DNA from 4 places in the Azohydromonas lata genome. Region 1 is predicted to be linked to each of the others. Evidence: predicted binding sites of a transcription regulator. Region 1 holds the regulator's gene; each other region holds the start of a gene.
The links. The regulator FNR, encoded in region 1, switches genes on or off when oxygen is low (the NO sensors DNR and NnrR bind a similar motif). The targets are predictions, from matches to a motif close to TTGATNNNNATCAA.
Positions count from the first base shown of each region.

Region 2: the regulator FNR is predicted to act here: its motif matches at 5,090-5,103, upstream of SM757_RS18550 (protocatechuate 4,5-dioxygenase subunit alpha).
Region 3: the regulator FNR is predicted to act here: its motif matches at 4,196-4,209, upstream of SM757_RS05340 (XrtA system polysaccharide chain length determinant).
Region 4: the regulator FNR is predicted to act here: its motif matches at 5,288-5,301, upstream of SM757_RS30245 (hemerythrin domain-containing protein).

Region 1 covers NZ_JAXOJX010000056.1:33,780-40,887, reverse strand. The annotation lists gene icd (NADP-dependent isocitrate dehydrogenase) at 1-488, opposite strand, end outside; gene SM757_RS26020 (sulfite exporter TauE/SafE family protein) at 677-1,384, opposite strand; gene hemN (oxygen-independent coproporphyrinogen III oxidase) at 1,454-2,863, opposite strand; gene fnr (fumarate/nitrate reduction transcriptional regulator Fnr) at 3,040-3,777, shown strand; gene SM757_RS26005 (hypothetical protein) at 3,859-4,137, opposite strand; gene SM757_RS26000 (hypothetical protein) at 4,205-4,492, opposite strand; gene ccoP (cytochrome-c oxidase, cbb3-type subunit III) at 4,742-5,665, opposite strand; gene SM757_RS25990 (cbb3-type cytochrome oxidase subunit 3) at 5,665-5,856, opposite strand; gene ccoO (cytochrome-c oxidase, cbb3-type subunit II) at 5,879-6,496, opposite strand; gene ccoN (cytochrome-c oxidase, cbb3-type subunit I) at 6,518-7,108, opposite strand, start outside.
Region 2 covers NZ_JAXOJX010000031.1:79,388-86,495, forward strand. The annotation lists gene SM757_RS18530 (glycoside hydrolase family 1 protein) at 13-1,263, opposite strand; gene SM757_RS18535 (acetoacetate decarboxylase family protein) at 1,325-2,086, opposite strand; gene SM757_RS18540 (hydroxysqualene dehydroxylase) at 2,334-3,779, shown strand; gene SM757_RS18545 (class III extradiol dioxygenase family protein) at 3,845-4,684, opposite strand; gene SM757_RS18550 (protocatechuate 4,5-dioxygenase subunit alpha) at 4,712-5,062, opposite strand; gene SM757_RS18555 (LysR family transcriptional regulator) at 5,183-6,154, shown strand; gene SM757_RS18560 (M23 family metallopeptidase) at 6,102-6,746, opposite strand; gene SM757_RS18565 (L,D-transpeptidase family protein) at 6,751-7,108, opposite strand, start outside.
Region 3 covers NZ_JAXOJX010000005.1:45,881-52,988, reverse strand. The annotation lists gene SM757_RS05355 (AAA family ATPase) at 1-707, opposite strand, end outside; gene SM757_RS05350 (hypothetical protein) at 891-1,304, shown strand; gene SM757_RS05345 (XrtA-associated tyrosine autokinase) at 1,426-2,397, opposite strand; gene SM757_RS05340 (XrtA system polysaccharide chain length determinant) at 2,416-3,975, opposite strand; gene SM757_RS05335 (sugar transferase) at 4,393-5,613, shown strand; gene SM757_RS05330 (NAD-dependent epimerase/dehydratase family protein) at 5,634-6,611, shown strand; gene SM757_RS05325 (DegT/DnrJ/EryC1/StrS family aminotransferase) at 6,608-7,108, shown strand, end outside.
Region 4 covers NZ_JAXOJX010000086.1:7,742-14,849, reverse strand. The annotation lists gene SM757_RS30275 (hypothetical protein) at 3-302, opposite strand; gene SM757_RS30270 (EamA family transporter) at 446-1,327, shown strand; gene SM757_RS30265 (cytochrome C oxidase subunit IV family protein) at 1,313-1,582, opposite strand; gene SM757_RS30260 (cytochrome c oxidase subunit 3 family protein) at 1,579-2,223, opposite strand; gene SM757_RS30255 (RrF2 family transcriptional regulator) at 2,272-2,739, opposite strand; gene SM757_RS30250 (nitric-oxide reductase large subunit) at 2,806-5,082, opposite strand; gene SM757_RS30245 (hemerythrin domain-containing protein) at 5,414-5,863, shown strand; gene SM757_RS30240 (pyruvate carboxylase) at 5,970-7,108, opposite strand, start outside.

The DNA.
Region 1 (7,108 bases):
CCGGCATAGATGTCCTCCGAGTTCTCGCGGAAGATCACCATGTTGGTCTTCTCAGGCTCCTTGAGCGGGCTGGGCACGCCCTTGAAATACTGCACGGGACGCAGGCAGACGTAGAGGTCCAGCTCCTGGCGCAGCGCCACGTTGAGCGAGCGGATGCCGCCGCCCACCGGCGTGGTCAGCGGGCCCTTGATGGAGACCACGTACTCGCGCAGCACGTCCAGCGTCTCGGCAGGCAGCCACACGTCGGGGCCGTACACCTTGGTCGACTTCTCGCCGGCGTAGACCTCCATCCAGTGAATCTTGCGCTCGCCGCCGTAGGCCTTCTGCACCGCGGCGTCCACCACTTTCAGCATCACGGGGGTGATGTCCAGCCCGGTGCCGTCACCCTCGATGTAAGGAACGATGGGGTTGTTCGGGACGTTGAGCGAGAAGTCCGCGTTCACGGTGATCTTCTGGCCGCCCTCGGGCACCTTGATGTGCTGGTACATGAAAACTCGCTCCTGTGTGGGGGTTATGGAAGCAGACCGCCATTCTATTCACGGCGGTTTCAAGTCCTGTGTCTTACATAAGACCAGGCGACACAGCCAACTTAGTCACAAAGCATCGCAGTGCAGCTTGACGCGAACTTGACGCCCTTCCTAGGGACTGTCCCCAGGTGACGACGCCCCCCGGCGCGTCAGCTCACGCACCAGGCGGCGATACGCATCCACAGCCCGTGGCCCAGCGCCCAAGCGGATGCGCACGCCAGCCCCAAACCGGCCAGGCGCACCGCCCAACCACCTGAGGCCAGCCAGCGCGAGCCCGGTGCGCCCAGGCGCCACCACAGCGCCGGCCCAAGCCACAGGCCCAGCGAGGAGCCCACTGCGAAGGCCGCCATGATGGACGCCCCGGAAGCCGCATGCTGTCCAAGCGCAGCCACCACCAGCGCCGACTGCAGCAGCCCACAGGGCCAAGCCACCCAGGCCGTGCCGGCCAGGCCGGCCTTGACCGGACCCAGCATGGGCTGCCAGCCGCCGGAGGACGTGCCGCCCTGCCCGGCTGCCACCGCGGGCGCCAGCCGCGTGCCGCGGCCCAAGTTCTCCAGCCACTGCGGTTGCCGCCCCTTGATCAGCAGCCACAGGCCCAGGCCCAGTGCGGCCACGTGCACCAGCGTCCACAGCGGACGCAGCGCCGGCGTGAGCTGTGAAAACCGTGCCAGCAGCGTGACGCTACCCGCCGCCACCGCACCCGCGGCCGCGTAGCCCAGCAAACGGCCCAGGTGAAAACCCAGCAGCGCCTGCTGCGGCCGCGCACCACCACAGCGGCCGGCCAGCGCGGTACAGGCCGCGCCGCACATGGCCACGCAGTGGGGCGATCCGGCCAGGCCCATCAACAGGGCGCTCAAGACGAGGGCTGCATCCATGACCGGAGAAAAAAACAGGCGCGGGTACTGCGGGGAGCTCGAAGCGAAGCCTTAAATGATCCGGGAAAAGCGCTCGCGCGTCTTATCGGCACGCAAATGCCGGTCGAACACCATGGCCACGCCGCGGACGAAGTACCAGCCGCGCGGCGTCACCTGGATGGCGTCGGACTCCAGCTCTGCCAGGCCCATCTCCACCAGCGGCTTGAGCGACTCCAGCTCCGCGGCGAAGTACTCGCGCATGTTCACCAGGTGCGCCAGCTCGATGGACTCGAACTCCACGCGGCCCTGGCACATCAGCGCCATGATGACCGCCCGGCGCACGAGGTCATCGCGCGTGAGCGCCAGGCCACGGACGATGGGGAAATGCCCCTGGCGCACGGCGTCGTAATACTCCGGCAGCGTCTTGGCGTTCTGGCTGTACGTGGCGCCCATGCGGCCAATAGAGGACACGCCCAGGCCTATGAGGTCACAGTCCGGCTGCGTGCTGTAGCCCTGGAAGTTGCGGTGCAGCCGTCCCTGGCGCTTGGCCGCAGCCAGGGTGTCGCCGGGCAGCGCGAAGTGGTCCATGCCGATGTAGGTGTAGCCAAAACCCAGGAAGCCCTGGATGGCGCCACCGAGCATCTGCACGCGGTCGCCCGGCGGCGGCAGTTGCTCGGGGTCTATGCGGCGCTGCGGCTTGAAGCGCTGGGGCAGGTGCGCGTAGGCATACAGCGCGATGCGGTCCGGCCGCAGCTCGCCCACCAGCTCCACCGTGCGGGCGAAGGACGCGGGCGTTTGCTTGGGCAGTCCGTAGATCAGGTCCACGTTCAGCGACTCGAAGCCCAGTGCGCGGGCGCTGACCACCAGCTCGTGCACGCTCTCGAAAGACTGCACCCGGTGCACGGCCTTCTGCACCTCGGGATCGAAGTCCTGCACGCCGAAGCTCAGGCGGTTGAAGCCCATGCGGGCCAGGTTCTGCAGCCGCTCGGTGGTGACCGTGCGCGGATCCACCTCGATGGAGATCTCCGCACCCGGCGCAATGCGGAAGGCCGAACGCATGGCCGCCATCAGGCGCTCGATCTCGGCGTCGGACAGGAAGGTCGGCGAGCCGCCGCCGAAATGCAGCTGCGACACCGACTGGCCCTTGCCCAGCACCGCCACGTGCAGGCCGATCTCGGCTTCCAGAGCCTGGATGTACTCCTCGGCCCGCTCGTGATGCTTGGTAATGACCTTGTTGCAGGCGCAGTAGTAGCAGACCGACTCGCAGAACGGGATATGGACGTAAAGGGACAGCGGGGGCGTGCCGCCCACCGTGGCGCCTTGTGCGCGTTGCTCCAGGGCCTGTGCGTACTCCACCGGTCCAAACGCCTCGACGAAGCGGTCCGCGGTTGGATAGGAGGTGTAGCGAGGCCCCGGCACGTCCAGTCGCTGGAGCAAGCTTTCGGTCAGGATGGGCCCGGGGGCGGATGTATCGCGTAGCATGGCGACACTTTGCCAAACCCGGGACACAAGAGCTTGATGTGCCTCAAGTCGGCAAGTTGAGGCGCCGCCAAGAATGGCGCCAGTGATTGAGGCATATCATGTTGAAGACCGCTGACTCTCCTGAAGAAACCTGCGCCCAGGCGGCCGGATGTGCCGCCACGGCATCGCGATGCAACATGAACAGCACTCTGCCGCCCATTCGCTCTGAACCTTTCAAGGTCGCCTGCTCCAGTTGCAACCTGCGTGAGCTGTGCCTGCCGGTGGGCCTGTCGCGCACGGACCTGGAGCAGCTGGACACCATGGTGGCCACGCGGCGCTCGGTGGTGCGCGGTGACACGCTGTTCCGCGCCGGCGACGTCTTCCAGTCGCTCTACGCGGTGCGCACGGGCTTCTTCAAAACCTGCGTCTCGGCTGAGGATGGCCGCGATCAGGTCACGGGCTTCCAAATGGCCGGCGAGTTGCTGGGCCTGGATGGCATCGGCAGCGACCGCCACACGGTGGACGCCGTGGCGCTGGAAGATTCCCAGGTCTGCGTCATCCACTACGGCCAGCTCGAAGAGCTCTCGCGCGAGTTCTCTGACCTGCAGCGCCAGCTTCACAAGATCATGAGCCGTGAAATAGTTCGCGATCATGGCGTCATGCTGCTGTTGGGCAGCATGCGCGCCGAAGAGCGCCTGGCGGCCTTTCTGCTGAACCTCACGCAGCGCCTTCAGGCACGCGGTTTCTCAGCCTCCTCGCTCATCCTGCGCATGACGCGCGAGGAAATCGGCAGCTACCTGGGCCTGAAGCTGGAAACGGTGAGCCGCACCTTCTCCAAGTTCCAGGAAGAAGGCCTGCTCGAAGTGAAGCAGCGCCAGATTCGCATCGTGAACCAGGACGGCCTGCAAAAGCTGGTCAACGGCGCCGCCTGCTGACGGCCCGCCCTACGGCTTCAAATAAAAATGGCGCCCGCGGGCGCCATTTTTGTTGCCGTCTTCGGCCGTGGAAACGGTCTTTCAGTGGCCATGGACGCCGTGCATGTGGCCGGCGTCGATCGCGTTGGGCGGGGTACCCAGCCAGTGGCCCAGGGCGCCGGCCGCGGCGATCACGGCCCAGAACAGGAAGAAGGCCAGCGAGTACACGCCGGTAGGCGTGAGCTCGGCCGGTATGGCACCGGCACCGAGCAGGTCGTGCGGATCCACCAGCGCGAACACCAGCATCTCCAGCACCGCGGCCATCAGGAACGAAGGCCAGGCCACCAGCATCACCGCTTGGGCACGAGGGGTTGTCGTCATGTCGATCACCTCCTGGCGGCCATTCTTGCGCGCGGCCGCCCTGCCCCGTCCTAGCGTTGACCCGGAGCTAGCGTTGAGCCGAAGAGGCTCCGACTGCGGCGGCTTCGGCAGCTGCCTTGTTGCGCGCCTCTATGGCGGGGCGCATGTCGCCTGAGGAATCTTCCGCGGGCTGCTGCGACTGCGGCGCCGCGCCGGAGCCTATGACCACGTCCGCTCCACGGATGGCGATGACGGCGGTGACGAGGGCCGCCACCACCACGGCCAACGGGCCACCCACCACCAGCCACATCATGCGCACGCGCCACCACGGCACGCGCTGGCCATTGCCGGCCTGTTTGTCGGTCTTGCGGTCCATCAGGGAATACTGCCTCGGTTCACGGGCACCGCGCCGGCCGGAGGGCCGACACGGCACGACGAACGTGGAAATGAAAACAGAGGGAGCACGGCGCGGGCCCGAGCCGTCAAGCCGCCCCAGGCCCATGCCGCCGCCCCCAAAAGACATCGCGCGCCAGAGCCGAAACCGGCTTGGCGCGCGCTTTTTCCTTTGGTTTGGCGGGGTGGCCGCTTATGCGGACATGAGCCCCCCGCCAAACACCGCTGGCGATTACTGCGCCGGCGTGGCGGCGCCGCCCTTGTTGGACAGGCTCCACACATAGGCAGCCAGCACGTGGATCTGCTCGGGGTTCAGGCGCGAAGCATGGGCCGGCATGACGTTGGTCTTGCCGTTGTTGACCATGTTCATGATCGCCTGCTCGCCCCAGCCGTGCAGCCAGACCTTGTCGGTCAGGTTGGGAGCGCCCATGGCCTGGTTGCCCTTGCCGTCGGCGCCGTGGCAGGCCGCGCACACGGTGGTGAACTTCTCCTTGCCCAGTTGGGCGTAGACCGCGTTATGCGGGCTGCCGGAGAGGCTCAGCACGTAGTTGGCAACGTTGCGCACGTTCTCGCCACCGCCGATGGCTTCGGCCATCGGGGGCATCATGCCCTGGCGGCCACCGGTGATGGTCTGCTTGATGGTGTCGTGCGAGCCGCCATACAGCCAGTCGGTGTCGGTCAGGTTGGGGAAGCCCTTGCCGCCGCGGGCATCCGAGCCGTGGCAACCGGCGCAGGTGTTGACGAACAGGCGCTCGCCGATGCCCATGGCCGCCGGGTCCTGAGCAAGCTGCTCGGCCGTCATGGTCACGTACTTGGCGTAGACCGGCGCCATGGCGGCGCGGGCCTTCTCCTGCTCGGCCTCGTACTGGCCACGGCTGGACCAGTTGAAGGCGCCCTGGCTGGAACCCAGGCCCGGATACAGGGCCAGGTACACCGCGGCGAAGATCACCGTGATGATGAACAGCCACAGCCACCAGCGCGGCAGCGGGTTGTTCAGTTCGCGCAGGTCCTCGTCCCAGATATGGCCGGTCGTGTTGTCGGCAGCCATGGGCTTGGTTTTGCTGGCCACCATCAGGACGAACAGGCAGAACGCCAGGCCGCCCACCACAATGGCGATCACGTACCAGGACCAGCCACTGTTGAAGAAATCACTCATTACTTACTCCCTTGGAAGCGGGCCGCGGCCGCAGCGACGGGCTCGTCATCCTCATCAATGAAGGGCAGTTGTGCCGCCGCGTCATGTTGGGAAAGCTGACGCTTGCTCCAGGTCCACAGCGCGAGGCCGATGAACAGCACGAAGCTGAACAAGGTCACGACGCTGCGCAGGACGTTGATGTCGAAGTCCATCGCTTTGGCTCCGGGGTCTGGTTTACTTCAGCGCGGTGCCCAGCACCTGGAGGTAGGACACGACCGCATCGAGCTCGGTCTTGCCCTTGACCTCGTCGGCCGCCTTGGCGATCTCGTCGTCGCTGTAGGGCACGCCCACCTTGCGAAGCGCCGACATCTTGGGTGCCAGGTCCGCCGGGTTGAGCGCGGCCTTTTCCAGCCACGGGTAAGCCGGCATGTTGGACTCCGGCACCACGTCACGCGGGTTGTTCAGGTGAATGCGGTGCCAGTCGTCGCTGTACTTGCCGCCCACGCGGTGCAGGTCAGGACCGGTGCGCTTGGAGCCCCACTGGAAGGGATGGTCGTAAACGAACTCGCCGGCCGTGGAGTAGTGGCCGTAGCGCAGCGTCTCGGCGCGGAAGGGACGCACCATCTGCGAGTGGCAGTTGTAGCAGCCTTCGCGGATGTAGACGTCCCGGCCTGCGAGCTGCAGCGCCGTGTACGGCTTGAGGTTTTCCACCGGCTTGGTCGTGCTGTGCTGGAAGAACAGCGGAACGATCTCAACCAGGCCGCCGAAGGCGACCGTGATCAGGATCAGCACGATCATCAGGAAGTTGCTGGTCTCAATCTTCTCGTGACCAGTCGGATTTGCGTGTGCCATGTCGGTCTTTCCTCAATCCAATCAGGCGTGGGCAGCCGCAACCATGGGCACCGGCGTCTCGACGACCTTGCCGCTGCGCACGGTCATGATCGTGTTCCACAGCATGATCACCATGCCGCTCAGGTACAGCAGGCCGCCGACCATACGGATGATGTAGAACGGGTACGTGGCCTTCACGCTTTCGACGAAGCTGTAGACCAGCGTGCCGTCGGGGTTCACGGCGCGCCACATCAGGCCCTGCATCACGCCGGCAATCCACATGGCGGCGATGTAGAGCACGATGCCGATGGTGGCCACCCAGAAGTGCAGCTCGATGGCGCGGGTGCTGTACATCGTCTTGCGGCCGAACATGCGCGGGATCAGGAAGTACAGCGAGCCGATCGAGATCATGCCCACCCAGCCCAGGGCGCCGGAGTGCACGTGGCCCACGGTCCAGTCGGTGAAGTGCGACAGGGCGTTGACGGTCTTGATGGACATCATCGGACCTTCGAAGGTCGACATGCCGTAGAACGACAGCGCAACGATCAGGAACTTCAGGATCGCGTCGTCGCGCAGCTTATGCCAGGCGCCCGACAGGGTCATGATGCCGTTGATCATGCCGCCCCAGCTCGG
Region 2 (7,108 bases), on a different contig from region 1:
AGGCGGCGGCGCTCAGGCCCAGTCCCGGTCCGGCTGCATCTTCAGCCGGTGCGCCGCCTGGATGACGTCGTTCAAGTCCACCGGATCGCTGAACGGGTCCTCGTCCAGCACCGTCACGCGGTTGAGCAGCCGCTGCCAGCGGTGCAGCTCCTCGACGTAGTCGGCATCCGGCACGCGGCGCAGCGCACCGTCGGCCTGGGGCTGCAGGTCGCACAGGCCGTTGTGCAGCCACTGCCCCGTGTGCCAGTCCGGCATGTCCACGGCTGGAAAGAGGCACACGCCGTGCAGATCGATGCCGCGGTCCACGGCGGCCAGCGACTCCTGCATCACGTCGCACAGCCAGTCCTTGCGGCCGCGTCCCAGGCCGCTGGTCTCCGAGATGACCATGGGCCGCCCGTAGCGGCGCCAGATGTCCTGCAGCAGCTCGCACAGCGGGACGATGCGCTCGTCGTCCGGCGCCAGCGCCTGGTGCGGGCCGTGCTCGCGGTACTCCATCTGGCCGAAGGAGTAGCAATTGCAGCCGACGATGTCCAGGACGTCCGGCGCGCCGCCCAGCTCGGGGCAGAGCCGGCCGGCGAGCACGTCCCAGGCGTGGCAGGCGTCGTCCTCGCACTCGCGGCGGGCGGCGTCGGCCAGGTCCGGCCGGTCGCGCGGCGCCACGACGTGGATGAGCGGCTCCACGTGCAGCATGCGCGCCTTGGGGTCCACCCCGCGGATCGCCTTCACGCCGGCCACGGCCGCAGCGCAAAGCGTGTTGCGCAGCGCGTAGCGGCCCTCGCGGCTCTTGCCGAAGGGCCCCATCCAGCCCCACTCGCCGCCGGCGAAGCCCCAGAAGGTGATCTCGTTGATGGGCGTGAAGCAGTGCGGGCCGCGCACGCGCGCCGTGACGTGCTCGGCCGCGGCGCGGCAGTAGGCGGTAAAGCGCCGCTTGAAATCCGGCATGAAGGGGTCCAGCCCATCCGGGTAGCCGTAGTGGCAGAGGTCCCACACCGGCAGCACCTGCGCGGCGTTCATGGCTTCGATCAGGGGCGCCAGGCAGGAGAAGTCGTACCGGCCTTCCCCGCGGTCCACCAGCGGCCAAGGGATGCCCTCGCGCGCCACGGCGATGCCCACGTCATGCAGGAAGGCGTAGTCGGCGTGCGCGAAGCGGTCGTGCTGCGTCTCGGCCACGAGGTTGCGCCGCCCGCGGTCCTTCCACAGGAAGGTCGAGCACTCGAAGCCGGAGAGGAAGAAGGTGGGGAAGATGCCGGCGCGCTGCGTCATGGCGGGGCCTTGCGAAAGCGGGGTTGGACGCTGCGGCGGCAAGACGTGCGCCCGGCACGCGTCAATCCGCCCCCAGCCGCCGCGGCGCATACAGCAGCGCCTGCGCCTGCGGAACCACTTGGCTCCACAGTGGCCGCTGGCTGATGTCCAGCGGGCGCAGCGCCTCGGCGAGCGCGCCCTCGCCCAAGGTGAGCACGGCACCGTCGCCGCCCGGGTGCTCGGCCCAACGCTGCTGGCGCAGCCGCAACTCGCTCACCACCGGCACGCCGTCCAGCAGCGTGTGCGACAGCAGCGAAAGCTCGCGCGCCGGCCCGTGGCCTGGGGCCGCGCGGCAAGCCAGCGTGACGGACGGCGCCGCGCCGCCCTCGTGCAGTGCGCAGCGCTGCCAACCGCCGCCCTCGTTGCAGCGCAGGTCGGCCACCCACTTTGGGAACCCCGCCAGCCGCGTGCCCCCGTCACGGGCGCGCGGCGTGGTCACGGGCATGTGCGCAATGAAGGCTTCGAAGCGCCGGTGAAACAGGTTGCCCAGCGCCTGCAGCCGGGGCATGGCGCCGCGGCCCACGGGAATCGCCACGGCCAGCTCGTCGTAGGCGCCCAGGTCGCCCTCGAAATAGCGCACGGCGATCAGCCCCAGCAGCCCCCGCCCCGGGCGCCAGGCCAGCGGCTGCAGCACGCTCGCCATGGCCGCAGGCAGTTGCGCGCGCAGGGCGTGCAGGTCGGCACCGTACACGGCGGACATGGCCGACAGCGATTTCAGTTGCAGCGGCACCGGCGCACCGTCCAGCGCGGCGCAGGGGTGGCGGGGCACGTCGAGAAAAGCCATGGATGGCCTTGCAGCAGAGGGCAAGCCCAAGGCTTGGGAAGCGGCGGCGCGCTGGGAACATGGGTTGCCATCCGGCCCCTCGCGAACTGCGGCTTCCCCCGGGCGGCCCGCGCCGCGCTGCCTTGCAACCTCCCATTCCTGCCGCCCGCATGCGCCGCCACTGCAAAAAACGCATAAGAAAGCGACCCGCCGACCCGGTGCCCTCGTGGCCCGTGCCGTTGCCCCTGCCTGACCTGGAAAGCCCGCCTTGGCCACCGACGCGCACGACGCCGACGTGCTGATCGCCGGCGCCGGCGTGGCCGGCCTGGCCTGCGGCGCGGCACTGGCGGACGCGGGTTTCAAGGTCTGGGTGCTGGAGCGCGACGCCCTGCCCGGCGGGCGGGCGGCAAGCTGGCCCGACCTCGTGACCGGCGACGTGGTGGACATCGGCCCCCACGTGGTGCTGAGCGAGTACCGCAACTTCCGCGCGCTGCTGCGCCGCCTGGGCACGCAAGAGCAGGTGCACTGGCAGCAGCAGCCGCTGATCACGCTGCTGGATGCCGGGCGGCGACTGCCCGTGCGCAACTCGCGGCTGCCGCCACCGCTGCACGGCTTGAAGGCCCTCCCCGCCGCGCTGCGCTGCATGGGCGTGCGCGACCTGCTCTCCAACCTGAACGTGGCCTGGCACGCCGCGCGGCTGACCGAGGAAGCCACGCTGGCGCTGGACGGCATGGACGCGCTGCGCTGGCTGCGCCTGCTGGGCGTGAGCGAGCGCAGCATCGAGTGGTTCTGGACCTCGGCCACCATGGCGCTGCTCAACGTGCCGCTGCAGCACTGCTCGGCCGCGGCGCTGATGCGCGTGTACCGGGTGATGCAGGGGCGCAGCGGCTACTGCTTCGGCTTCCCCAAGGTGCCGCTGGCCGCGCTGTACGCGCCGGGCTGCCGCGCGCGCATCGAGGCCGCGGGCGGGCGCGTGCTGCTGCGCACGCCGGTGGCGCGGGTGCACGTGCAGGACAGGCGCTTTCGCGCGCTGGAGCTGGAGGACGGCAGCCTGCTGCGCGCGCCGGCCGCCGTGCTGGCGCTGCCGCCGCAGGCGCTGCGCGACGATTTCCTCACCGCGCCCTGGCCCGCGGCCTCGCACGCGGCGCACCTGTTCGAGCCCTCGCCCTACGTGAGCACCTACTTGTGGCTGGACCGGCCGGTGACGCGCGCGCGCTTCTGGGCCCGCGCCTGGGCCACGCGCGACCTGAACACCGACTTCTACGTGCTCTCCAACATCCGGCCGCACACGCACGGCACGCTGATCGCGGCCAACGCCATCCACGTGCGCCTGGCGCGGGACTGGAGCGACGAGCAGCTCATACAGCGCACGCTGCAGGAGGTGGCGGACTTCAGCCCGCTGGCGGGCCAGGCCAAGCTGCTGCACGCGCGGGTGCACCGCATTCCCATGGCCGTGCCCTGCCCCATGCCAGGCACGGAACGCGCGCGGCTGCCGGCTGAAACGCCTTTCAAGGGGCTGTGGCTGGCCGGGGACTGGACGCGCACGGCCTTGCCCTGCTCCATGGAGAGCGCCGCGCGCTCGGCGGCGCTGGCGGCCGAAGCCGTGGCCGGCGAGCTGGGCCGGCCCTTGCAACTGGCGCTGCCGGTGCCGGACACCACGGGGGTGATGGCGCTGCTGCGGCGGCTGCCGCCGGGGCATGTGGTGCCGGCATGAAAAAAGCCGCTGCGTGAGCAGCAGCCAAAGGGTGGTCCACGCAGTGGGTCAATCCACCCGGCGACTCAGGCCACCGGCTCCAGCAGCATCAAGCCGGAGGCGGTGTTGGAGATGGGGATGTGGTAGTTGCGGTGCAGCGCCACGGCCTTGTCGCCCAGGGCGGCGCGGGTGGACAGCCACATCAGCAGCTCCACGCCCTGCGTGCCCGCCAGCTCGACCAGCTCGCGCGTCGTGAACTGCGTGGCCCACTGCGGGTCGCTGACCATGCTGTCCATGAAGCGCAGGTCGAATTCCTTGTTGATGAAGCCGGCGCGCTCGCCGTCCAACTGGTGCGACAGCCCGCCCGTGCCCAGGATGAGCACGCGGTCGTCCGTGGACCACTGCGCCACGGCGCGGCCGATGGCCTCGCCCAGCTTCCAGCAGCGCCGCGCGCTGGGCAGCGGGTCCTGCACGGTGTTGATGCACACGGGGATGACGCGCACAGGCCAGTTCTGGTCCGGCCACAGCAGCGCCATGGGCAGCGTGAAGGCGTGGTCCACCTTCATTTCCTGGCAGGTGGTGAGGTCAAACTCCTCGCCCACCAGCGATTCGATGAGCTGCCACGACAGCGCCGGGTCGCCCTTGAAGGGCGGCACGGTGGGGATGCCCCAGCCTTCGTCGGCGTTGCGGTACTCGGAGGCGGCGCCGACGGAGAAGGTCGGCATCTTGTCCAGGAAGAAGTTCAGCCCGTGGTCGTTGTAGAGCAGCACCACGACGTCGGGCCTGGCCTCCTTGAGCCACCGGTGGATGGGCAGGAAGCCGTCGAAGAAGGGCTTCCAGTACGGGTCCTGCTGCAGGCCCTTGGCGATGGCGCGGCCTATGGCCGGGACGTGCGAGGTGGTGATGCCGCCGATGATCTTTGCCATGTGAATCTCTCCAGGGGGTGCGTCGTGTCAGCGGCCGGCGTCCAGCAGCTTCTGCTGGAACTGCGCGCGCGTCATGCCGGTCTGCTGCGCGCCGATGTCCTGCATGTCCAGGCCCAGGATGCCGGCGAACTTCGCCAGGTAGTAGGCGTTGCCGCCGGCGGCGATGAGCGCCAGCACCTGGCGGCTGCGAATGGCTTCGCGCTGCTGCTCATTGAGGCCGTACTTGGCGCAGTAGGCGTCCTCGTCGGCGACGAAGGCGACGCGGTTGGCTTCGTCGTTGAACGAGAAGCACATCTTGTTGAGCGCGTAGCCTTTCATGGCCTGCTCGCCGTCGAAGATGACGGTGCCGGGAATGGGTTTCTTGTCGGGGGCTGGCATGGCCTTGTCTCCTGAAAGCCGGTGGACTTGCTCTGGATCAAGCGAGGCGCTGGTCCGTCGCTGGGCGCGAGTATTGGGCGGGTGATCATTCAGAAAAACCGCTGTTGACTCATTCGACCCATGAGCCGTTTCGATCATTTGGACCTGGATGGCCACCTGCTGGCGCTGCTGCTGGCGGTGTTCGAGGAGGGTTCCGTCACGCGCGCCGCGCAGCGGCTGAACGTGACGCAGTCGGCCGTGAGCCACCTGCTGGACAAGCTGCGCGCCATCGTGGGCGACCCGCTGTTCGTCCGCAGCGGGCGCGGCATCGTCCCGACCGCCCGCGCCGAAGGCCTGGCCGCGCGCGCCCGCGTGCTGCTGGAGGATTTACGGGGGTTCACCACCGCCGGCGGCTTCGACCCCGCACGGCTGGATGCGACGGTGACCATCGCCGCCAACGACCTGCAGCGCGACTTGCTGCTGCCGCCGCTGCTGCGCCGCCTGCGCGCGCAGGCGCCGAACCTGAAGCTGCGCGCCATCAACTCCGGCGTGCCGACGGCCGAGATGCTGCGCGAGGGGCAGTGCCAGTTGGTGATCTCGCCCCGCCCGCCGGATGCGGCCGACGTGGTGCAGAAGCGGTTGTTCGAGGACCGCTACGCGGTGTTCTACGACCCCGAGGAACGTGAGGCGCCGCGCGACGCGGACGACTACCTGGCGGCCGAGCACGTGACGGTGGTGTACGAGCCGCGCCGCGCGCTGGACTTCGACCGCTGGTTTGCCGAGTTGGCCTGCGCGCCGCGGCGCATCGTGGCCAGCGTGCCCAGCTTCGCGGCGGTGTCGGCCTTCATCCACGGCGGGCCGCTGCTGGCGACGCTGCCGTCCCTCCTGCACGCGCACCAGTTGCGCGGCCTGGCGCGGGCGCCGTTGCCCATGGACTGCCCGCCCATGCCCATGTACCTGATCTGGCACGTCAAGCACCAGGCGGAGCCGGTGCACGCATGGCTGCGGCAGGAGATCGAGGCGCTGGTGCCGTGGGTGCTGGGCGGCGCGGGCGGGCCGGCTAGGGTTTCCGGGGCACCGGTTGCGCTGGCGACAGCAGCGGGTACGGGTTGACCGCCTCGCCCTTCCACCACTGACGCTCGGCACCCAATCTGAAAATGGCGAAGTGCAGGTGCGGCGCGTCCGCGCTGGCGTTGCCGGTGCTGCCGACGTAGCCGACCACGTCGCCGCGCTGGAGCTGCGCGCCTTCGTGCAGACCCTGGGCGTAGCGGTCCAGGTGGGCGTAGTAGTAGGCGTAGCGGCTGCCGGGGTCGAACTGGTAGAGGGTCAGCCCGCCGGGCACGCTGGTGAAGAGTTTCACCAGGCGCCCGTCGTCCACGGCGAACACGGGCGTGCCGCGCGGGGCGGGAATGTCCAGCGCCTCGTGCGGGCGGGTGCCGGCGTCGCGGCCCTGGTTGAACGTGTCGCGAAGGGCGGCGGGGGCGACGCCCTCCACGGGCAGCAGCAGGCGGCGCTCGGCGAGGTAGGCGAAGTCCTCGCCGGCCTGGGCTGGAGCCTCCTGCCCGGTGGCGGCCTGCGCCAGCCGCGGGGCCGGCGGGTGGCCTGCGGGCAGCAGGCTCACGATCAGGCCCAGCCCGCCGCCCAACACCAGTCCCGACATGGCGGAGCGCAGCGCGCGCCTGAGCCGGGACTCGCCGCGCGGCATGGCGCTACTCCTGCACGTCCACCACGGTGCCGGCCTTGACCACGGAGGCCAGGCGCCGCACGTCCCAGTTGGTCAGGTGCACGCAGCCGTTGGTGGTCTCGCGGCCCAGCTTGGACGGCTCCGGCGTGCCGTGTATGCCCCAGTGCGGCTTGGACAAGCCCAGCCACACCACGCCCACCGGGTTGTTTGGGCCGGCCGGCACCTCGGCCTTGGTGTCGGTGGCCTTGGACTGGCGGATGCGCGCCGGGTCGTACCAGAACGTGGGGTTGTCCACCTCGTTGGCGATCTTCAGCCGCCCGGGCTCCAGCGGGTCGCTGCGGCCGCCCAAGCTGATCGGGAAGGCGGCCACGACCGTGCCGTCC
Region 3 (7,108 bases), on a different contig from region 1:
AGTTCCTGGGCCTGCAGCCAGGCGCGCAAGGCGTGGCAGGCGGCTTGGGCTTGAGCGCTCAAGCGTACTTGCGCGGCGGCCTGCGCCACCCCGGCGCGCTCGGCGGCTGACATGGGTGCCTCCACGTCCACGGTACCCGACTGGAGATTGAGCAGCGCACTGAAGGCGTCGTCGCTCACCGGATGCACGGGTACGCGAAGGATGAAACGGTCAAAGAAGGCTTGCAGGGCCTCGTCGCCCGGGATCTCGTTGCTGGCGCCCACCACGCTCACCAACGGCGTGCGCACCCGGCCGCAGCCGTTGTCGAACTCGCGTTCGTTGAGCAGCGTCAGCAGCGCGTTGAGAATGGCCGAGTTGGCCTTGAACACCTCGTCCAGGAAGGCGATGCCGGCCGTGGGCAGGAAGCCATCGGTGAGCCGCTCGTAGCGGTCGTCCTCCAGCGCCTTGAGCGACAGCGGACCGAAGAGCTCCTCCGGCGTCGAAAAGCGTGTGAGCAGCCGCTCGAAGTAGCGCGCACCGGCAAAGGCGCGGTGCAGCCGCCGCGCCAGCTCACTTTTGGCCGTGCCGGGCGGGCCTATGAGCAGCACGTGCTCACCGGCCAGCGCAGCCAGCAGGCACAGCCGCACCGCCGTCTGGCGCTCCAGCAGTCCGGTTTCCAGGGATTCAAGCAAAGCGCACAGGCGCGCAGGGGAAGGCGAACGACTCATGCCGTTCATTGTCGCTAGGCCGTTACGGGCGGAAAAAGAAACAGGTTCAAGAATCAGCCGCTTCACACAGCTTTACCTGCGCTTTACGCTCCGGTGGTGAACCGGCAGGTGGCCGACACCGTTTCCATACGGGTACCGCCCTCTTGCATTTCGAGCGGCGGGCCAAGAAAAGGAGTTCGGTTCATGAGCAGCAAGAACATCGTCATCGCGGCATTGGCCCTGGCCGGTGCGTTGAGCACCGGCATGGCGCGCGCCCATGGCGAAGAGGTGCAGTGGTCGGTGACCATAGGCACGCCTGTGGGCGTACCGGTGTACCGCCAGCCTGCACCGGTCTACGCGCCGGCCCCCGTGGTGGTTCCCGCTCCCGTGTACGTGCAGCCCGCGCCGCTGAGCCGGCCTCGCGGCTATCACGAGCGCACACGCTGGGACGTCGACGGTGATGGCATCCCTAACCGCCGCGACCATCTTTACAACCCCGCCTGGGACCGGGACGGCGACGGCATTCCCAACCGATATGACCGCTATAACAATCTGCGCCGCGACTGGAACGGCGACGGCGTGCCGAATTGGGCCGAGCGTCGCGATGGGCGTCGCTGATACATAAAACGACGCCGGGCTGCGTGGCGCTTGACCCTCGCAGCCCGGCGGAGATCGGGGAATTCGAACCTGTCAGTCGCTCAACGTCCGCGCCGCAGCGGGGATGCGATCAACAGGTCGGTCATACGTAGTAGCTGGCGTAATTCGAGGTGGTGCTGCGGTCCTTGTTCAATACAGACATCACCGTCGGACAGCTTTCCACCGCTGCAAATGCCTTTTGCAAGTCGGAATAAGAAGTTCTGGACTCTTCGACAACCACCAATACTTGTCCCATCTTGGCCGCAAGGACCTTGGCCTCGGACGTCAGCAACAAGGGCGTGGAATCGAAAATCACCACGCGGTCCCTGTAGCGGTTTGCAAGTTCATCCAGAAAATTGGACATGGCCTCCGAGGCCAGAATTTCCGTCGATCGCGTATTGCTGGTTCCGGCCGGCAACAGCGACAAGCGGGGAATATTTGTCTTGAGCATGACATCGGCCACATCCAGGCTCGGATTCGTCAGCACGTCCAACAGACCTTTTCGTGCCTGCAGGCCCAGCGAACGCATCAAATTGCAGCGTACAACATCGCCATCCACGAGCAATACCGACGTATCGATTTCAATGGCCATACTGACTGCCAAATTCAGTGCAAAAAAAGTCTTTCCTTCGCCGGGTAGCGCGCTGGTAACCATGATAAGAGCCGGCCGACCATTGTGACTACTGCGGCCCTTGCGCACATTGTCCAACAGCGGACGTTTGATGTGCCGGAATTCCTCCGCGATGGTTGATCGGACCTTTGTAGATGCCAGGACACCGGCCTCTTCAAGCAGATCGAGATTCAATGTCACCGTTTCTGAATGGCGCCCACTGGGGCGGGACCTGATTGTGTGAGAAACGGAATCCATCTGCAGCCGCCCATTTGAGCCAACGAATTCTTGATTTTGTATTTTCTCATTGGATAAATCTGGAGCAGTTCCATCTGGCACTTGCACATGAGGCACCGTTCCCATCCTGCCGCCTGCGTGACAGCCGTCAGAATGGGGAGCAGGCACCTGAACTCCGGTTCTGGAAAGCTCCTGCAGGCGTTGTGACGCAAGCTCGATGATATTCATCCACAATTCCCTCGTGAGTTATTGGTAGGCAGCAATCCACACAACCCAAAATGCTTGAATAACCATCAGTGCGGCAAGTGCCATGGCAAGGCGCTGCAATTCTGCACGTTGAATTTGCACATGTCGCGGACTGATTTGAAGTGAAATCGCACCTAGCACGGGCCTGCCAGACAGACGGCGCAGTGCATCGGCGCTGTGTACTGTCGGGTGGAGAGATTCAGACAATATAGTTGATCCAATTCCTGCCAGGGTAGCAACAAAAACAGCAATCAACGAAAGATGAAAGCGCGACGGGAATACTGGTGAGGACGATACCTTCACAGGCTCAATAATACGGAATTCAGCAAGCTGTGAATTTTCACTGAGCTTCATCCCCAGCGATGCGGCTTCTCTACGGGAAACGAGGGCGTCATAGTTCTTCCGGATGACGTCGTAATCCCGATTCAACTGCGCCAACTCCGCTTCCACCTGAGGCATACGGTCGCCAACAGAACGGGCCTGTTCCAATATAGATTGCTTGGTAGCCAGCTGCGAGCGCAAAGATGCTACTTGAGCTTCCGTTTCCACCAACTGCAGCTTAAGTCGTTGATACACAGGATTGGTGGCCGTTCGCCGTGCATAACTGGTCGAGCTTTTTCCAGACGCTGCGTCCTGCTCAATATTCTTAAGCTCAGCTACCAATTGTGCTACCAACCTTCTGGCATTGATAACCTCCGGATGGGACTCGGTAAAGCGCTGCAACAAATCATCAAGACGTTTTTGCTGAGCTTCAAGCCTGTTTTCCAGTTCAGCTACCGCGGGTGAAGCCATCCCATCAATGATGGAATTGGAACCATCACCACTCAAAGACATTTTATAAGTATCTCTTGCTCTTTCAGCCGCTTTTAATTCCGATGTGATTTTGGCGACCTCCTCAGAAAGTACAGAAACACGGGTGAAATAATCCTGGGTGGATACGCCTGATGCTCCAAAATTCTTTATCTTGAATTCCTTGACACGATTTTCCGCATCGGTGAGTTTTTTCTCGTAATCTCGAATTTGTTCTTCGATAAAGTGTTCGGCGTCTTCTGAGTCGCGCTGCTTTTCATCGGCGCCCGACTGAAGAAATAAATTAACGGTGGCATTTACAAGGTTTTTTGCATTGTCGGCTGATTCGCCTCTATAACTGATTTCATAGAAATTGTAATTATCGCCGGATGCGGGTACTACTTTGATTCTAGTCATCAGTCGATTGACTAAATCTTCTTTGTCTGTTGCTCCCTCATACGTAAATTGCAGACCTGGGCTGTTGAGCAGGCGTTGAACATTAGGCCGGGAGATTAGCGTGCGCGCGAGCATCCGAACTTGCTGATCTACGTCTGGTTGATAAGTCAACCCCGACATAAGAGGTTTCAGCATTTTTTGGGTGTCTACGTAAATCTGCGCTTTAGCTTCATAGCGATTGGGAGCGAAAGAAACCGCTACTCCGGCCAGAATAGAAACTGCTGCCGTAACAGTAATTGCCATCCATCGTCTGCCGTACAAGCCGCGCACCAACAGGCGGCCTTGTTCTCTGACCGTCTCAATAAAATTTTTCATATAAAGCAGATAAGGTCATGACAAATGTGCCCAAACAGCTTTCTTGGTCAGTTCAGGCACGCCCCTCCGGACGGTGAGTGTGCCAACGTCTCCAGCACAGACGCGTAACTACAAGACGACCACCCCCGAAACGCGGTATGCGATGCATGAAGCAGTTGCGAATCGACACGCAACAAGACATCCTTTGCACAATCGTCCAAGCAAGGTCTGCTAATAGGCCCTGATGTGGATAAAGCAAAAAAAAGTTAGACGCTGAGCCCACAGGCATCAGTCACCGATCGGTTGTGAGGCGCTTCAGAAAAGCGCACTGCATGACCGCCGGCTGGGGGGATCAAACATGAAACATGGAACGCAACGCGGCGTACTGTCTGCCGTGAGGCAAACCATTGGCCAGCTATTTCGGGACCGGGGGAACTCATGAAGAATCCAGAGGCAATGCCTTCTACGACCATTCTTGAATTTCCACAAATGAATTCTATAAGGCGGCTCATGCCCTTGAGCGCCGAAGAGCTTGCAAGTTCAAATGCCAGCAATACGTCTGACTATGGAAAAGCGGCACCTTTGAAAAACTTCGGCCTAGACCGCGACTTCCGTTTCGGTGACTATGGCGATTTTCTAAACAAGTTGCGCTTAGAAAAATTAAGAGCGCAACGCTCAGGCTCTCCTCTTTCCATAGCACTGTATCGGATCCAGCCCGAAAATGAATGTATTGAGGGCCTAGGTGTTTTCCAGTTATTGGAATCATTGGACACCACCTCACGCGAAACCGATATTATTGGATATATCGGCGACGAGGTCATTGCCGTGCTTTGCCCGGATACGGATGCTGAAGGTTTGAAGACATTTGTAGGGAAGATAAATGCGCTGACGGGCGGTGCATGGACTCCAAAAGATATCGCGACCTATCCAAATGAATTGTTCGAGGGGCTCGCTGCGCTGCACCGGCGAACGTCAGAAATGCAAAGTCTCATTACTGGCGAATATCTTAAAACACAACGTAATGGGTACAGATTAAAACGTTGCATCGATATTTTAGGATCTATGTGCGCGTTAGCAATTTTCTCTCCGCTAATGCTGCTAGTGGCTATTGCCATCGCAGTCACATCACCAGGTCCTATTTTTTTCAAGCAACTGCGCCTCGGCAAAGGTGGCATTTCTTTTTGGTGCTATAAATTCCGGTCTATGGTGGCCAATGTTGACGACAATATTCACCGAGAGTTTGTCGCTTCATTGATCAACGGAGAATCTTCGCACGCCCAGGATGCATCCGGAGAGGTGCCACTCTTTAAAATAAAAGCTGATCCAAGGATCACCTGGATAGGAAATATCATTCGAAAAACAAGCATCGACGAGTTGCCTCAACTTTTCAATGTCCTTAAAGGTGAAATGAGTCTAGTCGGGCCGCGTCCCCCCATTCCCTATGAGGCAGAAAATTACAAAGCATGGCATTTGCGTCGAGTTTTGAGTGCAATGCCAGGTATCACTGGTTTATGGCAGGTTGAGGGCCGCAGTCGCGTCACATTTGACGAAATGGTGCGAATGGATTTGCGATACATTCGTGATTGCTCCCTGGGACTAGATATAAAAATCTTGCTAAAAACCATAAAAGTCGTGCTTCGAGGTGAAGGCGCACAATAACTGAATTTGGAAGGATAAATATGAAAATCCAAGGCGCAAAAATTCTGATCACTGGCGGAGCAGGCCTTATAGGCTCCTCCACCATCGATCAACTTCTAAAGAATTATTCGCCAACTCGAATAATTATCTTGGACAATTTAGTGCGCGGATCTATTGCAAACATCCATGGCATACTGAAAGATCCTCGGGTGACCTTCATACACGGCGACATCCGGGATATGGGGTGTGTCCGCAAGGCTATACATGGCGTAGATGCAGTGATCCATATGGCCGCGTTGCGTATCACAGCATGTGCTGCAGATACTCAGGAAGCTATGCAAGTTATGTGCAACGGGAGCTTCAACGTAGTGGAGGCGGCCCGTGAAGCCGGCGTCAAAAAAGTCGTAGCTGCCTCATCGGCTTCAATTTACGGTTTGGCGGATAGCTTTCCTACATCGGAAAGACACCACCCTTATAACAATCAAACATGGTACGGCGCAGCCAAGGTAATGCTTGAAGGTTTGTTGCGCTCTTATCATGCAATGAGTGATTTGCATTATGTTGCGCTACGCTATTTCAATGTATATGGGCCACGGATGGATTTGCATGGAAGATATACCGAGGTGTTGATTCGTTGGATGCAGCGAATTGATGCCGGGCTGCCACCGATCATAATGGGCGATGGCAATCAAACGATGGATTTTGTTTACATCGATGATGTTGCTCGTTCCAACGTGCTTGCATTGGCATCGGATGTCGATGATGAAGTTTTCAATGTGGCAAGTGGTACGGAAACCAGTCTTAATGATTTAGTGACTGCCCTGTTAAACGTGATGGGGTCAAATTTAAAGCCAGAATACGCTCCAGAACGCAGCGTAAATCCAGTGCCGCGCAGATTGGCCGATGTATCGAAAGCCAAAAACTTGCTGAATTTTCAATCCGAGGTGAGCCTTGAAGATGGATTATCACGCTTGGTTAAGTGGTGGCAGTTAAACAAGCATTGTGTGGAGGCTGCATGATTCCGATTACAAAACCGGTGATGGGCGAGGAGGAAGCGCAGGCTGCAAGTCGGGCTGTCTTAAGCGGTTGGACATCGCAAGGTCCTGAGGTTGCAGCATTCGAAAAAGAGTTTGCGGCATTCGTTGAGGCGCCTTATGCGTGTGCAGTTTCCAATTGCACGACTGCGTTGCATTTGGCGCTATTGGCAGCCGGTGTTGGACCTGGTGATGAAGTCGTTACGGTAAGCCATTCTTACATTGCCACCGCCAACAGCATTCGGTACTGCGGTGCCACTCCGGTATTTGTAGATATTGATGCGCAGTCTTACAACCTGAATGCCACTTTGTTGGAGGCTGCGCTTACCAAACGCACACGAGCTATTTTGTGTGTGCATCAAATTGGCCTGCCTTGTGATTTGAGTGCAGTTATAGATGTCGGCCGTCGACACAAAATTCCCGTTATCGAAGACGCGGCCTGTGCCATCGGTAGTGAAATTTTTTGGAACAACGAATGGCAA
Region 4 (7,108 bases), on a different contig from region 1:
CTTCATCCAGCGGCTGTGGCGCCCAGGCTTTGGCCGGCAAAGGGCGAGGGGTCGAGAATCACCGGCGTGCTGTGGTAATCCAGCCCAACGCATTTGGCCGCGCCTTCCAACCAGCCGTTGCGCCAATGGCGGGCTTCCAGGGAATTGCCGCTGTAAGGGCACTGCTTGATGAATAACTCGCCGGCCATGAAACCTTCACGCCAGCATTCGTCGAGGCAAGGCATGGGCGTACTTCCTTGGTTCATTTCAATTCGCCGTTGAAATTTAGTTTGCTGCGTCAGGCAAGCTTTGATGGGTGTCAAAGCCTTTGGGCAACCTAGGGTCTGTACCCGTAGGTGTGGGGGCGAGACTTGCGCGGGCTTACCGACGACGCTTGCGGCGGCGTGACGGGCAAGGCGGGGCGGCCGGGGGAAAATCTGCGGTTTTCCCTGAGGCCGTCTTTTCCATGCCCTACCTCGCCGTCGTGACCGTCCTGTGGGCGTTCTCCTTCAGCCTCATAGGCCAGTACCTGGCCGGCCGGGTGGACAGCGACTTCGCCGTGCTCGTCCGCGTGGCCATCGCCGCGGCGGTGTTCGTTCCGCTGACGGTGTGGCGCGGGCTGCCGCGCCGCCTGGTGGCGGGCTTCTGGGTGGCGGGGGCGCTGCAGTTCGGCATCACGTACCTGTGCCTCTACCGCAGCTTCACCGTGCTCACGGTGCCGGAGGTGCTGCTGTTCACGGTGCTCACGCCCATCTACGTCACGCTCATCGACGACGCGCTGGAGGGCCGCTTCAACCGCCGCGCGCTGCTGGCCGCGGCGGTGGCCGTGGGGGGCGGGGCCATCATCCGTTTCCACAAGCTCGAAGGCGACTACCTGTGGGGCTTCGTGCTGCTGCAGGTCGCCAACGCCACTTTCGCCGCAGGCCAGGTGCTGTGCCGCCACCTGCTGGCGCGCCACCCCACGCCGCAGCCGCTGCACCGCTTCTTCGGCCACTTCTTCCTGGGCGCGCTGCTGCTGGCGCTGCCGTCTTATTGGCTGTTCGGCAACCCGGCCAAGCTGCCGCAGACCGCCGTGCAGTGGGGCGTGCTGGCCTGGATGGGTTTGTTCGCCACCGCGCTGGGCATGTACTGGTGGGTGCTGGGCAGCACCGAGGTGGACGCTGGCACGCTAGCCGTGATGAACGAGCTGCATGTGCCCGCCGGGCTGGTGGTGAACCTGCTGATCTGGAGCCGCGAGGCCGACTTGCCGCGCCTGCTGGCCGGCGGGGCCGTCATCTTTGCTTCGCTGGCGATCAACGGTTGGGGGCGGCGCGGGGCGTTGGGCAAGGCTGGCTCAGGCAGCCCATAGCCGTACGGCCACGACGGCCAGGATCACGCACAGCAACCAGCCCACCACGAATCGCCGCCACAAAGCTGGCGCCCCGCGCAGTTCCATGTAGTCCAGCGCGATGGCAAGTCCCTTGGCCAGCGACAGCGCAAAGACGATGGCCACGGGCCAGCCTTCGCCGGTGCGATGGGGCGACTCCCCCACCCACCACGAAATGCCCGTGGCCACCAGGGTTGCCAGCCACAGCGCATCGATCCGCTTGCAAGGGAGGTTCATCGCAGCACGTACACCAGAGGGAAGAGCACCACCCACAACAAGTCCACCATGTGCCAGAACACGGCTGCCGTTTCAGGGGCCTGCGTGTCGGCCGGCCCCCAGGGGCGGCGCGGCACGAGAAAAGCGACCGCCGCAACGATGAGCACCGCAGCGGCGACATGCATGAAGTGAAAGCCGGTCAGCAGGTAATAGAACATCCAGAAGTCGTCGCTCTCCAGGCCATAGCCGGCGTGCAGCTTCTGCTGGTACTCGAAGCCTTTGACGACCAGGAAGGCGGTGCCCAAGGCCGCGGCGCCCCAAAGCCACCGTGCGCCCGCGGTCGCCCTGGCGCTGCGCAGCGCCTGCACGCCCCGCGCAGCGCACCAGCTGCCGGTCAGCAGGATCACCGTGTTGAGAGCACCCAGACGCAAATCCAGGGTGGACTGGCCCGTGCGGAACACCCATGGGTCCTGCGCCCTGGCGACCGCGTACACGACGAACAGCAGGCCAAACGTGAGCATCTCCAGCGCGATGACGCACCACATCGTGATGTCGCCACTCAAGCGGCGATCGTCCGCAGCTTGCGCGGGCGGCTGCAGGGCCGCATCCGCCTGTCCCTGCGGGCTTGGCCCGACGGGCAGGTTGCTTCCGGGAATGAACATGCTGGTGATCTCCCTGCCATCCGCAAAGGGCTGGTGTGCAGCGGCGCTTCAGGCGGCAGCCATCCCGGGCGCGGCTGGCGACGGGTGGAAAGTCAGCACCTGCGCCAGGGCGCGGCGGTTGGTCATCACGTCGGCCAGCGAGTAGCGGTCCAGTACGCCGTAGAAAGCGTTCACGGCTTCTGCCAGCGGCCCCTTGAGCTCACAGCAGCCGGAGAGGATGCAGTGGCCGCCCCCCGCCTCGAAGCACTCCGCGGGCACCGCGGTGCCTTCCGTGTCGCGCACGACCTGGCCAAGGCAGATGTCCTTGGGCTGCATGGCCAGCGTCATCCCGCCGCCCTTGCCGCGGGCGGTGGCGATCCAGCCCTGCTTGCCCAGGAAGTGCACGACCTTGACGAGGTGGTGCTCGGAGATGCCGAACGCCGTGGCGATCTCGGCGATGGTGGACTTGCGGCCTGAGTTCGCGGCCAGGTAGAGGAGTACGCGCAGGCTGTAGTCGGTGAAGGCGGTGAGCTTCATGGCAGGGCGCTCGGTGTGTTTCTCGTCTGGATGTGAAAGGGAGGGCTGGCGCCCTCCCGTGCGTTTCTACTGCCGGGCCGCCGTGATGGGCAGCGCGGGCCGCGGCGCCTTGCGCCTGGCTGCCGGCCGCAGCAGCCGCCAAGCGTACAGCGCGAGGAACAGGCTGCCCGCGGCGAAGACGATGTCGCCAGGCACGCGCAGCCACACCAGGGTCTCCATCACGCCGGAGTGGATGACTGCGGGCGAGCGGGCGTACCACAGGCCCTGGGTGACGCTGGCCCACGCTTGGTAGATGCCCGCGGGCAGCAGCGACATGAACACCATCATCGCCAGGCCGACGTTGAGGCCCCAGAAGGCGGGCTTGAGCAGCCGGTCCGCGTGCAGCGAGCGCTCGAAGAGCCCGCGCAGGCAAAACAGCAGCAACCCAATGCCCAGCATGCCGTAGACGCCGAACAGCGCCGCGTGGCCGTGGGCCGCCGTCATGTTGAGGCCCTGCACGTAGTACAGCGCCGCGGGCGGGTTGATGGCAAAGCCCAGCAGGCCCGCGCCCACCGTGTTCCAGAAGCCCACGGCGACGAAGCACAGGATGGGCCACTTGTAGGCGTCCAGCCAGGGCACCGCGCGCGAGCGGCGGTACGTCTGCATCGCCTCCAGGCCGATGAGCGTCAGCGGCACGACCTCCAGGGCCGAGAACACCGCGCCCACGGCGATCACGGAGGTCGGCGTGCCCGTGAAGTACAGGTGGTGCAGCGTGCCCAGAATGCCGCCGAAGAGGAACACGATGGTTTCGGCCACGATGGCGCGGTTGGCGCTGGCCGGACGCACCAGGCCGAGGTGGGTGAAGATCAGGGCGATGACGGCGGTGGCGAAGACCTCGAAGAAGCCTTCGACCCACAGGTGCACCAGCCACCAGCGCCAGTACTCGATCATCGAGTAGTGGGTGTGCTGGCCCCAGGTCAGCGAGGTGGCATAGAAGCCGCCGATGCACGTGGCCGACAGGAACACCATGGCGATGAGGCCGCGGCTCTCCGACGGCCGCCTGAGCGCCGGCCACAAGGCGCGGCCCAGCAGGAACACCCAGAACAGCAGGCCCACGAACAGCAGCAGCTGCCACACGCGGCCCATGCTGGTGAACTCCAGCCCCTGGTTGCCCAGCCAGAACGAGAAGTCCACGCCCCGGTGCTGCAGCGTGCCCAGCCAGCCCGTGAGGGTCGAGCCCAGCACCACGACGATCAAGGCCCAGAACAGCGCATCGACGCCGAGCTTCTGGAGCTTGGGCTCCTGGCCGGAAAGCAGCGGCGCGATGTACAGGCCCGTGGCCAGCCAGGCCGTGGCGATCCAGAAGATGCCGATCTGCGTGTGGATGGTGCGGCTGGTGACGTAGGGCAGCACTTGCGCCAGCGGGATGCCGAAGAACGCCTGGCCTTCCACCGCGTAGTGCGCGGTGATGGCGCCCATGGCGATCTGCAGCAGCATCAGGGCGATGACGATGAAGAAGTACTTGCGCGTGGCCTTCATCGACGGCGTGGCCTTGAGGCCCAGGAACGGGTCCGCTTTGGGCGGCTGGGCCTCCTCGTCGTGCTGGTCGCGGCCGTGCAGCCACAGCATCGCGGCGATGCCCGCCAGCAGCAGGATGATGCTCACCATCGACCACATCGCCGCCGACGTCGACATGGTGTTGCCCACCAGCGGCTCGTGCGGCCAGTTGCTGGTGTAGGACAGTCCCGCCTCGCCCGGGCGGTCGGTGCTGGCCGCCCACGACGACCAGAAGAAGAACGCGGCGAGCGCCTGGCGGTCGGCCTTCTCGGGGAGCGCGCCTTCGGTCATCGCGTACTGCTCGCGCAGCGTGGCCAGCGACGCTTCGCTGCCGAACAGCGCCTCGTAGTGGCTGGCGACTTCACGGATGGCCTGGGCCCGCTCCCGCGACACCCGCACGGCGCCGGTGGCGTCGTCATAGGTGTTGCGGCGCATCTCGTTGCGCACCTGCGCGTCCACGAGGGCCCGGGCGTCGTCGCCGAGCGTCTGGCCGCCGCCGTGCTGCGCCGCGCGGATCTTCTGCAGCGCCACGGCTTCGCGGTGCAGCCAATCGGCCGACCAGTCCGGCGCCACGTAGCTGCCGTGGCCCCACACCGTGCCCAGTTGCTGGCCGCCGGCGGCCATCCAGGCCTGCTGGCCGCGCTGGATCTGCTCGCCGGTGAAGAGGACCGCGCCGTCCGCGGTGGCGACCGCCTTCGGGATGGGCGGCGCAAAGAGGTAGATCTGCCATCCGAGGTAGCCGAGGGCCCCGAACGACAGGACAAAAATGAGGCCGAGCCAGCGCCACAGCTTGCTGTTGGCCTTCATGGCATGTCCTGGTGCGTGTCTGGTGGATCGCTCAAGCGCCGCCGCAGGCGCCGCAGCAGCGGCCGTCAGGGTGGGGCGTTGCGCGCCGGGTGATGCGAACGTCGAGGCTCGCAGCGGAGGTGGCTGGGTCATCAGGGCTCCGTGGTGGTTGGGTAAAGGTGTATTTGGAATGCACCTAATGTAGAGACCGGACCCACCCGTTTCCTTGAACCAGTTCAAGGAACGCCGCACCGTCTGGTGGCTGACCCTGGCCCGTGCGCCCCTTTGCCTGGCGCGAGCGGGAAGGCTCGTTTAAGATGCATTTTCGTTGCACCTTTTACTGAGCCCTCCTGTGAACATCGACCGCTTCAAAGATCAGCACACCCAGATCTTCGACGCCATCGCGCAGCTTCGGCGGCATGCGCATGCCGGCATCGTCGAACACGCCGACCAGATCGCACGGCTCGTCGTGGCCATGAGCGGCGTGATCAAGCTGCATTTGGCCGCGGAAGACCACACGCTGTACCCGGCGCTCGAAGCGGCGAACAACCGGCAGCTCTCGCAGCTTGGACGCCAGTTCCAGGTCGAAATGGCCTCGATCGCCGCGGCCTACACCGCCTTCGCACGGCAATGGAACACGGCCGCCCAGGTGCGCGCCGACCCGGACGGCTTTCGCGCGCAAGCCAACCAGGTGCTGCGCAGCGTGTTCGAGCGCATGCAGCGCGAGGACCGTGACTTCTACCCGGCCGTTGAGCGCAACCTGGCCACGCCCGCACACAGGTCGCCGTTGCCCATGTCCTGAACCGGAACCCGGCTTGGGAGGCCCGGGGAGAGCCGACCTTGCCGCTGAAAAATCCTGTGCGTGCCTGAGGGCCCAAGCAGCGTCAGGTGGCGGGCTGGCGCACGGATCACTGCGCCTTCAACACCACCAGCAGCGACTTCGCCTCCACCCGGTCGCCGGCGGCCACGAGGATCTTCTCGACCACCGCGCGGCGCTCCGCGCAGATGTGCGTCTCCATCTTCATGGCCTCCAGCGCCAGCAGCGTGTCGCCGGGCTGCACCGCCTGCCCCGGCGCGACGGCCACGGCCACCACCGCGCCCGGCATGGGGGCGGCCACGTGGTTGGGGTTGCCCGGATCGGCCAGCGGGCGGGCGCCACCCGCGCCCGCCGCCTGCGCGCTTTGCACGCGCACCGTGCGCGACTGGCCGTTGAGCTCGAACTGCACCTTCTGCGCCGCCTCGCCGTCCGGGCTCACCGACTGCAGCGCCACCAGCAGCGTCTTGCCGGGGTCGATCTCCACGGCGATCTCCTGCTGCGGCTGCGGGCCGTAGAAGAACACCGGCGTGGGCAGTTGCGAGGTGTCGCCCCAGCGGCGCTGGTGCTCGCACAGCTCGCGCATCTGCTTGGGGTACATCAGCCAGGAGGAGAGCTGGCGCTCGTCCAGCGGCTGGCCGCAGTCGGCCTCCGCCTTGGCGCGGGCGGCCTCCAGGTCCACGGGCGGCGTGTGGTCGCCGGGGCGGTAGGGCGTGGGCACGGGCTCGTCGGCCGAGAGGCGCAGCACCTTGCGCGTCAGGTCTTGCGGGAAACCGTCCGGCGGAAAGCCCAGCTCGCCCTTGAAGAGCTGCACCACGGACTCGGGGAAGGCGATCTCGCGCGCCGGGTCCTGCACGTGCGCGGGCGTGAGGTCGCTGGCCACCATCATCAGCGCCATGTCGCCAACGACCTTGGACGAGGGCGTGACCTTGACGATGTCGCCGAAGAGCCGGTTCACGTCCGCATAGGCCTGCGACACCTCGCTCCAGCGGTGCGCCAGCCCCAGCGAGCGCGCCTGCTCGCGCAAATTGGTGTACTGGCCGCCCGGCATCTCGTGGCGATACACGTCCGCCGTGCCGGAGCGGATCTCGGATTCGAACGGCGCGTAAAAGCGCCGCACGCCCTCGAAGTACGTTGAAGCCTCGTGCAGCGCCTGCGCGTTGAGCCCCGGGTCCTGCGCCGTGCCGGCCAGCGCCGCGGCGATGGCCGACAGGTTGGGCTGCGAGGTCAGGC